DNA from 3 places in the Agrobacterium vaccinii genome. Region 1 is predicted to be linked to each of the others. Evidence: predicted binding sites of a transcription regulator. Region 1 holds the regulator's gene; each other region holds the start of a gene.
The links. The regulator PhoB, encoded in region 1, activates phosphate uptake and scavenging genes when phosphate is short. The targets are predictions, from matches to a motif close to TGTCATNNANCTGTCAT.
Positions count from the first base shown of each region.

Region 2: a site for PhoB is predicted at 2,305-2,321, ahead of HRR99_RS08155 (UDP-2,3-diacylglucosamine diphosphatase). Genes of this name have one in related genera too.
Region 3: a site for PhoB is predicted at 2,372-2,388, ahead of HRR99_RS14115 (DUF2794 domain-containing protein). Genes of this name have one in related genera too.

Region 1 covers NZ_CP054150.1:267,009-271,293, reverse strand. Annotated here, with positions in the region: gene HRR99_RS01365 (DUF6481 family protein) at 5-394, opposite strand; gene HRR99_RS01360 (hypothetical protein) at 431-652, opposite strand; gene HRR99_RS01355 (cold-shock protein) at 901-1,110, opposite strand; gene phoB (phosphate regulon transcriptional regulator PhoB) at 1,624-2,307, opposite strand; gene phoU (phosphate signaling complex protein PhoU) at 2,419-3,135, opposite strand; gene pstB (phosphate ABC transporter ATP-binding protein PstB) at 3,221-4,036, opposite strand; gene pstA (phosphate ABC transporter permease PstA) at 4,110-4,285, opposite strand, start outside.
Region 2 covers NZ_CP054150.1:1,623,041-1,627,325, reverse strand. Annotated here, with positions in the region: gene HRR99_RS08160 (NADP-dependent malic enzyme) at 1-2,159, opposite strand, end outside; gene HRR99_RS08155 (UDP-2,3-diacylglucosamine diphosphatase) at 2,375-3,205, shown strand; gene dgcA (N-acetyl-D-Glu racemase DgcA) at 3,221-4,204, opposite strand.
Region 3 covers NZ_CP054150.1:2,905,330-2,909,614, reverse strand. Annotated here, with positions in the region: gene acnA (aconitate hydratase AcnA) at 1-1,095, shown strand, start outside; gene HRR99_RS14120 (DUF1223 domain-containing protein) at 1,337-2,089, shown strand; gene HRR99_RS14115 (DUF2794 domain-containing protein) at 2,412-2,804, shown strand; gene HRR99_RS14110 (Bax inhibitor-1/YccA family protein) at 2,885-3,667, opposite strand; gene HRR99_RS14105 (ABC transporter permease) at 3,906-4,285, opposite strand, start outside.

The DNA.
Region 1 (4,285 bases):
AGTATCAGCCTTGGCGGGCCTTGCGGTTGGCGTAGCGAAGGTCACGCGCGGCCTTACGGGCTGCTTCGTCTTCGATCACGCGGGCAACGCGGCTTTTCTCGGCGAGCTTACGCTCTTCGGCTTCAGCATTGGCTGCGGCTTCGATTTCAGCTTCGCGTTGAAGCTTTTCAGCTTCGGCCTGCTTCTTCTCTTCCAGCTTCAGCTGCTCGCGCTCTGCACGGCGTGCCTCACGGGCTTCTGCTGCGGCAATACGTTCGGCCTGCTTGGCTTCGCGCAAAGGTTCGGCAGCTTCCTTGGCGGCACGATAGGCCTGAAGAAGGGCTGCCTTCGCGTCGGCAGCGGCGCTGCGACGGTCAGAAAGATCGTTGTTCTTCACGTTTTTAGTATTTTTCAAATCTCTACTCCAGTGAAAGTGTCAGCCTGATCGGGCTCAGGATTTCTTGACACGCTTTGAAGGGGTGGGTTTAGGCGTGGTGCTGTCCTGCAATTCCTTGGCAAGACGCGCTTCACGCAGCCGAAGCGTCTTTTCATCACGAGCTTGAGCGATCGAGTTGAGTTCGTCAACCGCATGGCCCTTGGCGAAAAACTGGGATTGCGCCGCACCGAAAGCGATCTCCGCCTGCTGGCGAGACTTGCTATACGTTTCTGTCATGGAATTCCCTTTCTGTCACATCGACCTAAACGGGATGTGAAGTGGTTGGCTCAGAGCGCCTCGCGTCCATTCAAGCATATCATTATCGCAAAACTGCTGCACATTTCGTGCGACACGCTTATGGACGCCTAAAGGGACTGGCCGACATGCGGCACAAAAAAAGGCCAGGCAACGTTGCCTGACCTCGGTTGGTCTCATACTTTCAACAGTGCCAGTACATCCGTGGTCAAAGGAAAGTAGATTCCGTATTAAGCAGCCTGAAGATTGCAGGCAGACATCTTGCCGGACTTGTTGTCCCGCTCAAGATCGTAGCTCAGCTTCTGGCCTTCTACGATTTCGCGCATGCCTGCACGCTCTACAGCAGAGATGTGCACGAATGCATCAGCGCCGCCGTTGTCTGGCTGAATGAAGCCGAAGCCCTTGGTGGAGTTAAACCATTTTACTGTGCCTGTGGTCATAATGAACCCTTTCAAAGCATAAGTTACAGATCACAGGACAGGTGCCCTGTGTGCGAATATAGCGATTTTTTTGAAAGGAAGTGTTAGTTCAAAGCGCGGTGCTAATCGCGCGGTAACCAAAGCTCAGCAAGCAAAAGATCGATGACGTATTGATAGAGGTTTATGGCGAGCTAGTCAAACTTAATTTTCAAAATTCCTGTTCTTGGCGTCAGCGACAGTCATTTGAAATTCGACTTGGAATCCTATTCACTGTTCATTCAAATCGACGATCAATATCTCCGATATAACTGATTTCGCTGAACAAATACCAGACCGCCCTCGCCTCTTGCACGCCGGACAATCACCCTCCATAAGCGTCATTCGGAGCCGTCAAAGAGGTAGAAAATATATGGCCGGGGATATGCATCAGGCTTTGGTTTGGCTTGGCTTTCTGCAATTTCATAGAGAACGCCGTCCATTTCGGCGCAGCTGATGACGCCTCAATTGGCGTCATCGCAGAGCGTATTGAAGCTCTCAGGCTTCCATGGAGTAGCCAGCGCCGCGTACGGTGCGGATGACATCCTGCATGTTGGAGAAGTTGAGCGCCTTGCGCAGACGGCCTACGTGGACGTCCACGGTGCGTTCATCCACGTAGATATCGTGGCCCCAGACACCGTCGAGAAGCTGTGAGCGCGAGAAGACTCGACCCGGCGATACCATTAGGAACTCCAGCAGGCGGAATTCGGTCGGCCCCAGACGCACTTCGCGCGTCTTGCGATGGACGCGATGGGTTTCGCGGTCCAGCTCGATATCGCCGCATTTCAACAGCGATGACAGAACTTCCGGGCGGGCGCGGCGCAACATGGCCTTGACTCGTGCCATCAGTTCCGGTGTCGAGAACGGCTTGACTACGTAATCGTCGGCGCCGGTTGCCAGGCCGCGTACGCGCTCGCTCTCTTCGCCACGGGCCGTCAGCATGATGATCGGCAGTCGCTCCGTTTCCGGGCGCATGCGCAGGCGGCGGCACAGCTCGATGCCGGAAACGCCTGGAAGCATCCAATCGAGGATCAGAAGATCCGGGGTTCGCTCCTGCAGACGGATTTCCGCCTCGTCGCCACGCGGAATGGTGTCCACGTCGTAACCTTCAGATTCCAGATTGTATCGAAGAAGAACGCTGAGGGCTTCCTCGTCTTCGACAACTGCGATTTTCGGCACCATAGCTCAGGACTCCGCCCATCTTGGGAGAACGCCATGCGCCCGCAAGGACGCATTGGCATGTGGGTTTACGCATCCGGCCCGACCGAACGGATCGGGCCGATGCGACGAGGCTTACTCGGTGATCGCACCGAGCGTGTTGGAACTGTCGTCCTTGGGACGCTCGCCTTCCGGCTGGCTGCCGGTTGCCATATAGTAGATGGTCTCGGCGATATTGGTGGCGTGGTCACCCACGCGCTCTATGTTCTTGGCGCAGAACAGAAGGTGCGTGCAGGTCGTGATGTTGCGCGGATCTTCCATCATGTAGGTCAAAAGTTCGCGGAACAGCGACGTGTACATGGCGTCGATTTCCTCGTCACGCTCACGGATGGCCTGCGCCTTTTCCGCGGAACGGGTGGAGTAGACGTCGAGCACTTCCTTGAGCTGCACCAGAGCCAGTTCGGAGAGATGCTCCAGACCGCGCGCCAACTTGCGCGGAACACCCGTACCGGCAACCGCGATGACACGTTTGGCGGTGTTCTTGCCCAGATCGCCCACGCGCTCCAGATCGGCTGCGATGCGCAGCGAACCGATGATCTCGCGAAGGTCCGCCGCCATGGGCTGACGCTTTGCAATGGTAACGATAGCCTTATCGCCAATCTCGCGCTCGGCGTGATCGAGGATCGTATCGTCCGAGATGACCTTCTGGGCTAGAGCCGCGTCGGAGTTGACCAGCGCGCGCACCGCATCGGCACACATCTGCTCTGCCAGACCGCCCATTTCGGCGATACGGCGGGTCAGGAACTTCAGCTCTTCATCGTAGGCGGACATGATATGCGAATGTGTCGGCATGTTCGAACTCTCCAGTTTCGATGCGCTTTTTCGCAAGCCCGGTAGGGCTCCAGCGTTTGGCGCGAATGATTAAACCTACGGCCAATCAGCCGAAGCGACCCATGATGTAGTCCTGCGTGCGCTGGTCATCCGGGTTGGTGAACATCTTGTCCGTATCGTTCTCTTCCACCAGGTGACCCAGATGGAACATGGCCGTGCGTTGCGAAACACGGGCAGCCTGCTGCATGGAGTGGGTGACGATGACGATGGTGTAATTGGCGCGCAGTTCGTGGATCAGCTCCTCGACCTTAGCAGTTGCGATCGGGTCCAGCGCCGAGCAGGGCTCGTCCATGAGAATGACTTCGGGCGAAACGGCAATGGCGCGGGCGATGCACAGACGCTGCTGCTGACCGCCGGACAGGCCGGTGCCGGATTCGTGCAGACGATCCTTGGCTTCGTTCCACAGACCGGCCTTCTGAAGGCTGGACTCGACGATCTGGTCCATATCCGCCTTGTTGCGGGCAAGACCATGGATGCGCGGGCCGTAGGCGATGTTTTCGTAGATCGTCTTGGGGAACGGGTTGGGCTTCTGGAACACCATGCCGACACGGGCACGCAGTTCAACCACGTCGATGGTCTGATCGTAGATGTCTTCTTCGTCGAGCGTGATCTTACCCGCAACGCGGCAGCCATCGATCGTGTCATTCATGCGGTTCAGTGTGCGCAGGAATGTCGATTTGCCACAGCCGGACGGGCCGATGAGCGCCGTCACGGTGTTTTCGCGAACATTGAGGTTCACATCGTAGAGGGCACGCTTCTCGCTGTAATAGACCGAAACGTCCTTGCCGATCATCTTGTATGTTACTTCATTCATTTTCTTGTCCAGCGCCTTTTCAACTGCTGCTTCCGACAACATATTCATAGCCTCAAGCTCCCGGTTTCCGTTACATCGCACGTCCAGAGGAAAAACCGGAGACCGGTTTTTCAGGAAATGCTTACCAGCGACGCTCGAAGCGGCGGCGCAACAGGATTGCTCCAACATTCATGACGACGAGGAACATGAGCAGAATGATGATAGCGCCTGATGTTCTCTCGACAAAGGCACGTTCTGCTTCGTTCGCCCACATGTAGATCTGTACCGGCAGTGCCGTGGACGGGTCCATCGGCGTTG
Region 2 (4,285 bases), 1.4 Mb from region 1:
AGCGTGATGTTGGCCGAATCGAGATTCGGGAAGACCAGCAGGTTCGCTTCTCCAGACAGCGAGCTGTTGGGCATGGCGCGTTTGCGCAGCACTTCCGATAGTGCGGAACCGCCCTGCATTTCGCCATCGATTTCCAGTTCCGGTGCTGTTGTGCGCACGAGCTGCAACGCGCGGCGCATCTTGCGGGCACTTTCGGAATCGCGCGAGCCGAAGTTGGAGTGGCTTGCGAGTGCGATTTTCGGAACGATGCCGAAGCGCTTGATTTCCTTGGCCGCGAGAATGGCCAGTTCTGCGATATCTTCCGAGGTCGGCTCGTAGTTGACGAAGGTGTCCGTCAAAAACAGCGCACCCTGCTGCGTGATCAGCAGGCTGAGGCCGCCGAACGTATGCGCGCCCTCACGCTTGCCGATGATCTGGTTGATGTCGCGCAGATGACGGTCGAAACGACCTTCCAGACCGCAGATCAGGGCGTCCGCTTCACCACGCTTCACAGAGAGTGCGCCGATGACGGTGCTGTTGGTACGAACGATGGTGCGCGCAGCCTCCGGGTTGATACCGGCGCGGCCCACGAGCGCGAAATAGTCATCGACGTATTCACGGTAGCGTGGATCGTCCTCCGGGTTGACCACGGCAAAGTCCGTATTCGGGCGAATGCGCAGCCCGAAGCGCTTCAGGCGCGTCTCGATGATCTGTGGACGACCGATGAGAATCGGCACACCGGTGCCTTCTTCCAGCAGAACCTGTGCAGCGCGCAGCGAGCGCTCGTCTTCGCCTTCGGCAAAAATGATCCGCTTTTTTTCTGCGGTTTTTGCCAGGTTGAAGATCGGTTTCATGATGAAGCCGGACCGCCAGACGAAGCGGTTCAACTGATCGAGATAGGCGTCGAAATCGGTGATCGGTCGCGCGGCGACACCGCTTGCTGCAGCAGCACGGGCAACCGCAGGCGCGATGCGCAGGATGAGGCGCGGGTCGAACGGCGAGGGGATAAGATAGTTGGGGCCGAAGATCGGCGTCTCATCGCTATAGGCCTTCGCCGCGACTTCCGACACTTCCTCGCGCGCCAGTTCGGCAATGGCGTGGACGGCGGCCATCTTCATTTCTTCGTTGATGGTGGTCGCGCCGCAATCCAGCGCACCCCTAAAGATATAGGGGAAGCAAAGCACGTTGTTGACCTGGTTCGGGAAGTCCGAACGGCCTGTGCAGATCATCGCATCCGGGCGTGCCTGACGCGCCAGTTCCGGCATGATTTCCGGGTTGGGGTTTGCAAGCGCTAGAATCAGCGGCTTCTCCGCCATGCGCGCCAGCAGTTCCGGCTTCAGAACGCCTGCGGCGGACAGGCCCAGGAAAACGTCGGCGCCATCGATGGTTTCGCTCAACACGCGCTTGTCTGTCTTCTGCGCGTAGACTTCCTTCCACTCGTCCATCAGGGTGTTGCGGCCCTCATAGACGAGGCCTTCGATGTCGTGAACCCAGATGTTTTCACGCTTCGCACCCAGCACTACCAGCAGGTTGAGGCAGGCGAGTGCAGCGGCACCGGCACCCGAAGCAACGATCTTGACGCTCGACAGAGACTTACCAGCAAGTTCCAGTGCGTTGGTCACGGCGGCTGCAACGATGATGGCCGTGCCGTGCTGGTCGTCGTGGAACACGGGAATGTTCATTTTCTCGCGAAGCTGACGCTCCACTTCGAAACATTCCGGTGCCTTGATGTCTTCAAGATTGATACCGCCAAAAGTCGGCTCCAGCGCCGAGATGGTGGAGACCATGTCGTTGATGCCGGGGGCGTCGATTTCGATGTCGAAGACGTCAATGCCAGCGAACTTCTTGAACAGAACGGCCTTGCCTTCCATGACGGGCTTTGAGGCGAGAGGGCCGATATTGCCGAGGCCCAGCACTGCCGTGCCGTTGGAGATGACGGCTACGAGATTGGCACGCGCGGTGTATTCCGCTGCGGCCTCAGGGTTTTCATGGATCGCGAGGCATGGTGCAGCGACGCCGGGGGAGTAGGCAAGCGCTAAATCGCGCTGGTTACCAAGCGGCTTTGACGCCTGTATTTCCAGTTTTCCCGGGCGCGGATAACGGTGATAAAACAGGGCCTGTTGTTCCAGATCCGCATTGGCGTTTTGGTCTTGCGTCTTGCCCGTGTCCTCAGAACTCATTTTATCACCGCTTATTTCAATTTCTTGGAGGCCTTTGCATACAACAATCGGTCCATGCGTACAGCCGTTTATTTTGCCTCGATATCTCAAAACTGTCGTTTTGAAATTGCTTAAAAGCGGCACTTCCTGACCCGAAATGGCGTTCTGTCATCTTGCTGAAACACGAGTCTGGTTTTCCAGAGGTTGAAAATTGCCGAGACAGGGGGAAGAGTTCCATGGCCGCGCAAACCGAAACCAGACAGTTCAGAACGCTTTTCATTTCCGACGTGCATCTTGGCTCCAAGGCAGCCAAAACGGATTTCCTTCTGGATTTCCTTCGCTACCATGAAGCCGATACGATCATCCTCGTGGGCGACATCATCGATGGCTGGCGCCTGCGCCGCAACTGGTACTGGCCACAGGGCTGTAACGATGTGGTGCAGAAGCTTCTGCGCAAGGCCCGTAAGGGAACGCGCATCGTCTACATTCCCGGCAACCACGATGAGTTTTTGCGGGAATTCCCCGGCACCCATTTCGGCGGTATCGAAGTGGCTGAAAGGATGATCCACGAAGCTGCTGACGGAAAGAAATATCTCGTCATTCACGGCGATGAGTTCGACGTGGTGGTGCGCAATGCGCGTCTGCTGGCCTATCTGGGTGACTGGGCCTACGACGCGGCGATTGCCATTAACGTTCTCCTTGCCGCTATTCGCCGCCGGATCGGCTTGCCCTATTGGTCGTTCTCGGCCTGGGCAAAGCTTCAGGTGAAGCATGCCGTCAACTTCATTGGCGAGTTTCAGCGCGTTGTGGCCGATGAGGCCCGTCGCAACAATGTCGACGGTGTGATCTGTGGCCACATCCACCACGCCGTGATGGAGGATATCGACGGTATCCGCTACATCAACACCGGCGACTGGGTGGAAAGCTGCACGGCGGTTGCCGAAACGATGGACGGTACCTTCGAGCTGATCACGTGGATGAAGTCGGACGACAAGATCGAGGAAAACCAGGTGACCGAGCTGGAGCCGGTGGCTTTCCCCAAGCTCATCAGCACCTACGCCGCCTGAACAGCACTCGTCGTCTCAGCCCCAGAGTTCAGCCTGGGGCGGGTGGAGGAGTGATCCGTCGTATATGAGCCCGGGAACACGATCCCGGGCCAGCAGCAATGGGCCATCCAGATCGGCATAGGCGGTATCCTGTGCGAGCAGAACGGCCGGTGCCATGCCAAGCGATGTGCCCAGCATGCATCCAACCATGATCGTATAGCCGAGCCGTTCGGCTTCCCGCTTCATCAACAATGCCTCGGTCAGGCCGCCAGTCTTGTCCAGTTTGATGTTGATGGCATCGTAACGGTCTTGCAGGGATGCCAGATCAGCGGTCAGGTGCACGCTTTCGTCAGCGCAGATCGGCACGGTGCGGGTGATGCGTGAAAGAATGGCGTCTTTACCCGCAGGCAGCGGCTGCTCGATGAGGGCGATGCCCAGCTCGGCGGCGACCGCCAGATGGTGCTCTATATTGTCGTCCGTCCAGCCTTCATTGGCATCGACGATGATGCGGGCGAGAGGTGCGGCACGTCTCACGGCTCGAAGACGCGCTTCGTCATCATCCGTGCCTGTCTTTATCTTCAGCAGCGGACGCGCGGCGTTTTCTGCCGCTTTCGCGCCCATGGTGTCCGCATCCCCCAGAGAGATGGTGTAGGCGGTAACGATAGGCCCCGGTTGCGACGGCAGGATAGTCGCGGCGACGCTTTTACCGGAGAGTTTGGCCTCGAGATCCCAGAGGGCGCAATCGACGGCGTTGCGGGCGGCACCCGCCTTCATCACCCTTTGCAGTTCCTGACGGCCCAGCCCTTCGGATATGCGATCCGAGACGGCGCTGATATCGGCCAGCACGCCTTCGATCGATTCGCCATATCGTTTGTAAGGAACGCATTCTCCCATACCCGTGGCGCCATCCTGCGTAATCACGCACTTGATGACCTCGACTTCCGTGCGGCTTCCACGGGAAATGGTGAAACTTCCCGCAACCGGGAATGTCTCAGCTGTGGCTTGAATGTAACGACGCATCAAAATTGCCTTCGTGTTTTGTCATAAACCGTTAAACCGACGAAAAAACACCGGGAATCATCCGCAGTGCTGTGGCTTGGT
Region 3 (4,285 bases), 500 kb from region 1:
GGCAACCGTAACTTCGAAGGCCGTATCTCGCCCGACGTTCAGGCGAACTACCTTGCCTCCCCGCCGCTCGTCGTCGCTTACGCGCTGGCCGGTACGGTTCAGAAGGACCTCACCACCGAGCCTCTCGGCGAAGATCAGGACGGTAACCCTGTCTACCTCAAGGACATCTGGCCGACATCTGCCGAAATCCAGGAATTCATCCTGAAATACGTGACGCGCGAACTCTACGAGTCCAAATATGCCGACGTGTTCAAGGGCGATGAAAACTGGCAGGCCGTTCAGGTTCCGCCGGGCCAGACCTATGCCTGGGACGACAAGTCGACCTACGTTCAGAACCCACCTTACTTCGTGGGCATGGGCAAGACCGGCACGGGCCTGAAGAACATCAAGGGCGCGCGCGTTCTCGGTCTCTTCGGCGACAAGATCACCACCGACCACATTTCTCCGGCTGGTTCGATCAAGGCTGCTTCCCCTGCCGGTGCATACCTCACCGAAAATGGCGTGGCGGTTGCCGACTTCAACCAGTACGGCACGCGTCGTGGTAACCACGAAGTGATGATGCGCGGCACGTTCGCCAACATCCGTATTCGCAACCACATGCTTGGGCCAAACGGCAAGGAAGGTGGCTTCACCATCCATTATCCGTCCAAGAATGAGATGTCGATTTACGATGCGGCCATGCAGTACAAGGCCGAGGGCGTTCCGCTCGTGATCTTCGCTGGCGTCGAATATGGTAACGGCTCTTCCCGTGACTGGGCTGCAAAGGGCACGAACCTGCTCGGCGTAAAGGCTGTCGTTGCGCAGTCCTTCGAGCGTATCCACCGCTCCAACCTGGTGGGCATGGGCGTCGTTCCGTTCACGCTTGCTGAAGGCACGACATGGGCAAGCCTCGACCTGAAGGGTGACGAGACCGTGACCATCGAAGGCCTCGAAGGCGATATCAAGCCGCGCGAAACGAAGATTGCGAAGATCACCTATGCCGACGGCACGGTGAAGGACGTTCCTCTGCTTTGCCGCATCGATACGCTGGACGAAGTGATCTACATGAACAATGGCGGCATTCTCCAGACCGTTCTTCGCGATCTGGCGTCATAAGCCTTTGCAATGATTGAAAACGAGAACGCCGGGAGTGATCCCGGCGTTTTTGTGTGTCCGGTTGTTTCGCCTTCATCAAGGCGTTCCGGCATGAGGTATCAGAGTGCGGATGCGACTTGATCGGCACTCACCCCATCGTTACTTTCTATTGAAGGGGCTATGGCGTTATTTTCCGCCTGCGTCCCGACAAGTGTTGATAGCATCAATGGTCTGGATAGGCGTCCAGACAAAGGTTCTTGCAATGTCTCTGAAACACGGGCCACTCACATTCGGTCTTTCGCTGTGCGTCTTCGGCGCTCTTGCTGCGGTATCCGCGCAGGCGCAGGAGCAGTTGAAAGGCGTGGTCGAGCTGTTTACCTCGCAAGGCTGCGCATCCTGCCCGCCTGCGGACGAGGCACTGCGCAAGCTGATCCAGAAGGGTGACGTCGTCGGTCTCTCCTATCACGTCGATTACTGGAACTATCTGGGCTGGGCAGACTCGCTGGCATCGAAAGAAAATACCGAGCGGCAATATGGCTATGCGCGCGCCCTGGGTCGCAACAACGTCTATACCCCACAGGCTGTGGTCAATGGCCGCGACCACGTCAAGGGCGCCGACATGCAGGCGATCTACAGTCGCCTGGATGCGTTCAAGCAGGCGGGTGAAGGTCTGAGCGTACCGGTCAAAACGCAGCATGTTGGCGATGAAATCGCCATCGATATCGGTGAGGGCAAAGGCAAGGCCGACGTGGTCGTCGCCTATTTCAAGCGTGAACAGATCGTCGATGTTCAGAAGGGCGATAATCAGGGAAAGAAGATTTCCTACTGGCACAGCGTCTATGACGTGCAGACCGTGGGCATGTGGGATGGGAAATCCATGACGGTCAAACTTCCCGCCAGCATTATGAGTAAGTCCAAGGACGGCGGATGCGCGGTGCTGTTGCAGACCACGGATGGACAGGGAAATCCAGCTGCCATTATCGGCGCGAGCGTTCTTCTGACTTCGGGAGAATAGGGGCTCGGCTTGAAAAAGCGGAGATCCGATCCGGGCATTGGGGGCTGGGGGTAAAGGGTCAATGCACCGGACCGGGTCATCTTGGTGCCTAGGCATCAATTGACTTCAGCAATATTCCATCCAATTCGGGCCATGGTTTGACCGAAATAGGGCAATTTCAGATGTATGCTCTGCCCAAATGATTACCGCTGCGCGCGTTTTTCCGTGACAGTGCTGTGCTTCCGATAGGGTCGATAGCTGTGGGAATGCGAGGCTTGCAATTTTTGATGGGCGGCGGCAGACTGTCTTGGAAATGTCATTTGCAGTTGAGCGAGGTTGCCTGATGACCGATCAGCCGGATTTGCAGCGTGCAGGTTCATCTCATAGAGACAGCTCATCTGTCGTTGATCTCAGAGAGTACAAACAGAGCAAGGATGCTCTTCCCATCACATTTCACCGCCGCGAGCTTGATGCCATTCTGCGCATCTATGGACGCATGGTGGGCGAGGGGGAGTGGCGGGACTATGCCATCGACCACCTGAAGGACAAGGCGGTCTTTTCCGTGTTTAAACGCTCTGGCGAAATGCCTTTGTATCGGATCGAAAAGAACCCGAAGCTGGCCGCCAAGCAGGGCGCTTTCAGCGTTATCAATGTGGATGGACGTATTCTCAAGCGCGGGCATGAATTGCCGCAGGTGCTGAAAGTGTTCGACAAGGCGCTGAAGCTGATCGACTGATTGGCGCGAGCTTCTGAAAATCACAGATAATAAAAAAGGCGGCCTGTGAGCCGCCTTTTTCTATTCGAACCTGATCGATGTTACTTGTCGCGGTTACCAAGGAACTGCAACAGGAACATGAAGAGGTTGATGAAGTCGAGGTAGAGTGTCAGCGCACCCATGATGGCCTTACGACCAGCCGTGGCCACGTCATCACCGTCGAAGTACATTTCCTTGATCTTCTGCGTGTCGTAGGCGGTCAGGCCAGCGAAGATCAGCACGCCGATGGCGGAGATCGCGAAGCCCATTGCGGACGACTGCAGGAAGATGTTGACCACGGACGCGATGATCAGGCCGAACAGACCCATGATCAGGAACGAACCCATGCCCGACAGGTCCTTCTTCGTCGTGTAGCCGTAAAGCGACAGCGCACCGAAGGAGGCGGCGGTGATGAAGAACGTCTGCACGATGCTCTGGCCGGTATAGACCAGGAAGATCGACGACAGGGAGAGACCCATCAGCGCGGCGTAACCCCAGAAGGTCGCCTGTGCCGCCGGAACGCTCATCTTCTGAATGCGGAAGCTAAGGAAGAACACCAGTCCCAGCGGAGCCAGCATGACAACCCAGCGCAGAGGCGAGCCGTACAGTGCTGCACCAATGCTGGTGAGCATCGTGCCGTTACCCATCGTCGCGACCGCTGCCGCAGGATCATTCGTGGTTGCGAGCATCGATGTGAAAAATGCTGCGAAACCTGTAATCGCGAGACCAACGGCCATCAGGTTATAAACCTTGACCATATAGGTGCGAAGACCTTCATCGATCATTGCACCAGACTGGGCACGACCTTGAGCCACGCGGTTCTGGTAGTTGTTGAAGTCAGCCATTGTTTCCTCTTTTGAGCTCCGAAATTTCTACGGTGTCGGGATATGACCGTCGATGCGACTATATCCCAGGCGCCGCTGCGGAGCTACAGCAAGCCTAACGAAGAATATGAGGGTATCCCGTTTCAGTTACAAGAGCTTCAAAAAACGAAAAAACACCATATGCGCGAAAAGCGATAACATTTTAGAGATCGTTGTTTGCGATTAAACGTTAAAGTTAAGTGGCGCACAACTTTTCAGATCACTCGTCCGCCTGCCGAAGAACGGGTGCAGCTTTCTGTCCCAGAATGCGCCATGTTCCGATGAGGCCGATGCCGACGGTCATGACAAGTGCGATGACGATGGTCGCAATCGCTACATCCGGCAGGAAGCTCGACGGAAGTTTCATGATGCGGGCGATAACGAACCATGCCGAAGCTCCGCCTGCGAGAAGCGCAAAGATCGCCGTTGCCAGACCCAGCATCATATACTCATAGGAAAAGGCCCGGATGAGCATGGCGCGGGTGCCGCCGAGGGTCTTGAGAATAACGGCGTCGTGGGTGCGCGCGCGATTTCCCGCAGCCAAAGCACCAGCGAGCACGAGAACGGATGCGATGAGCGCGACGGCTGCGGCGGCGCGAA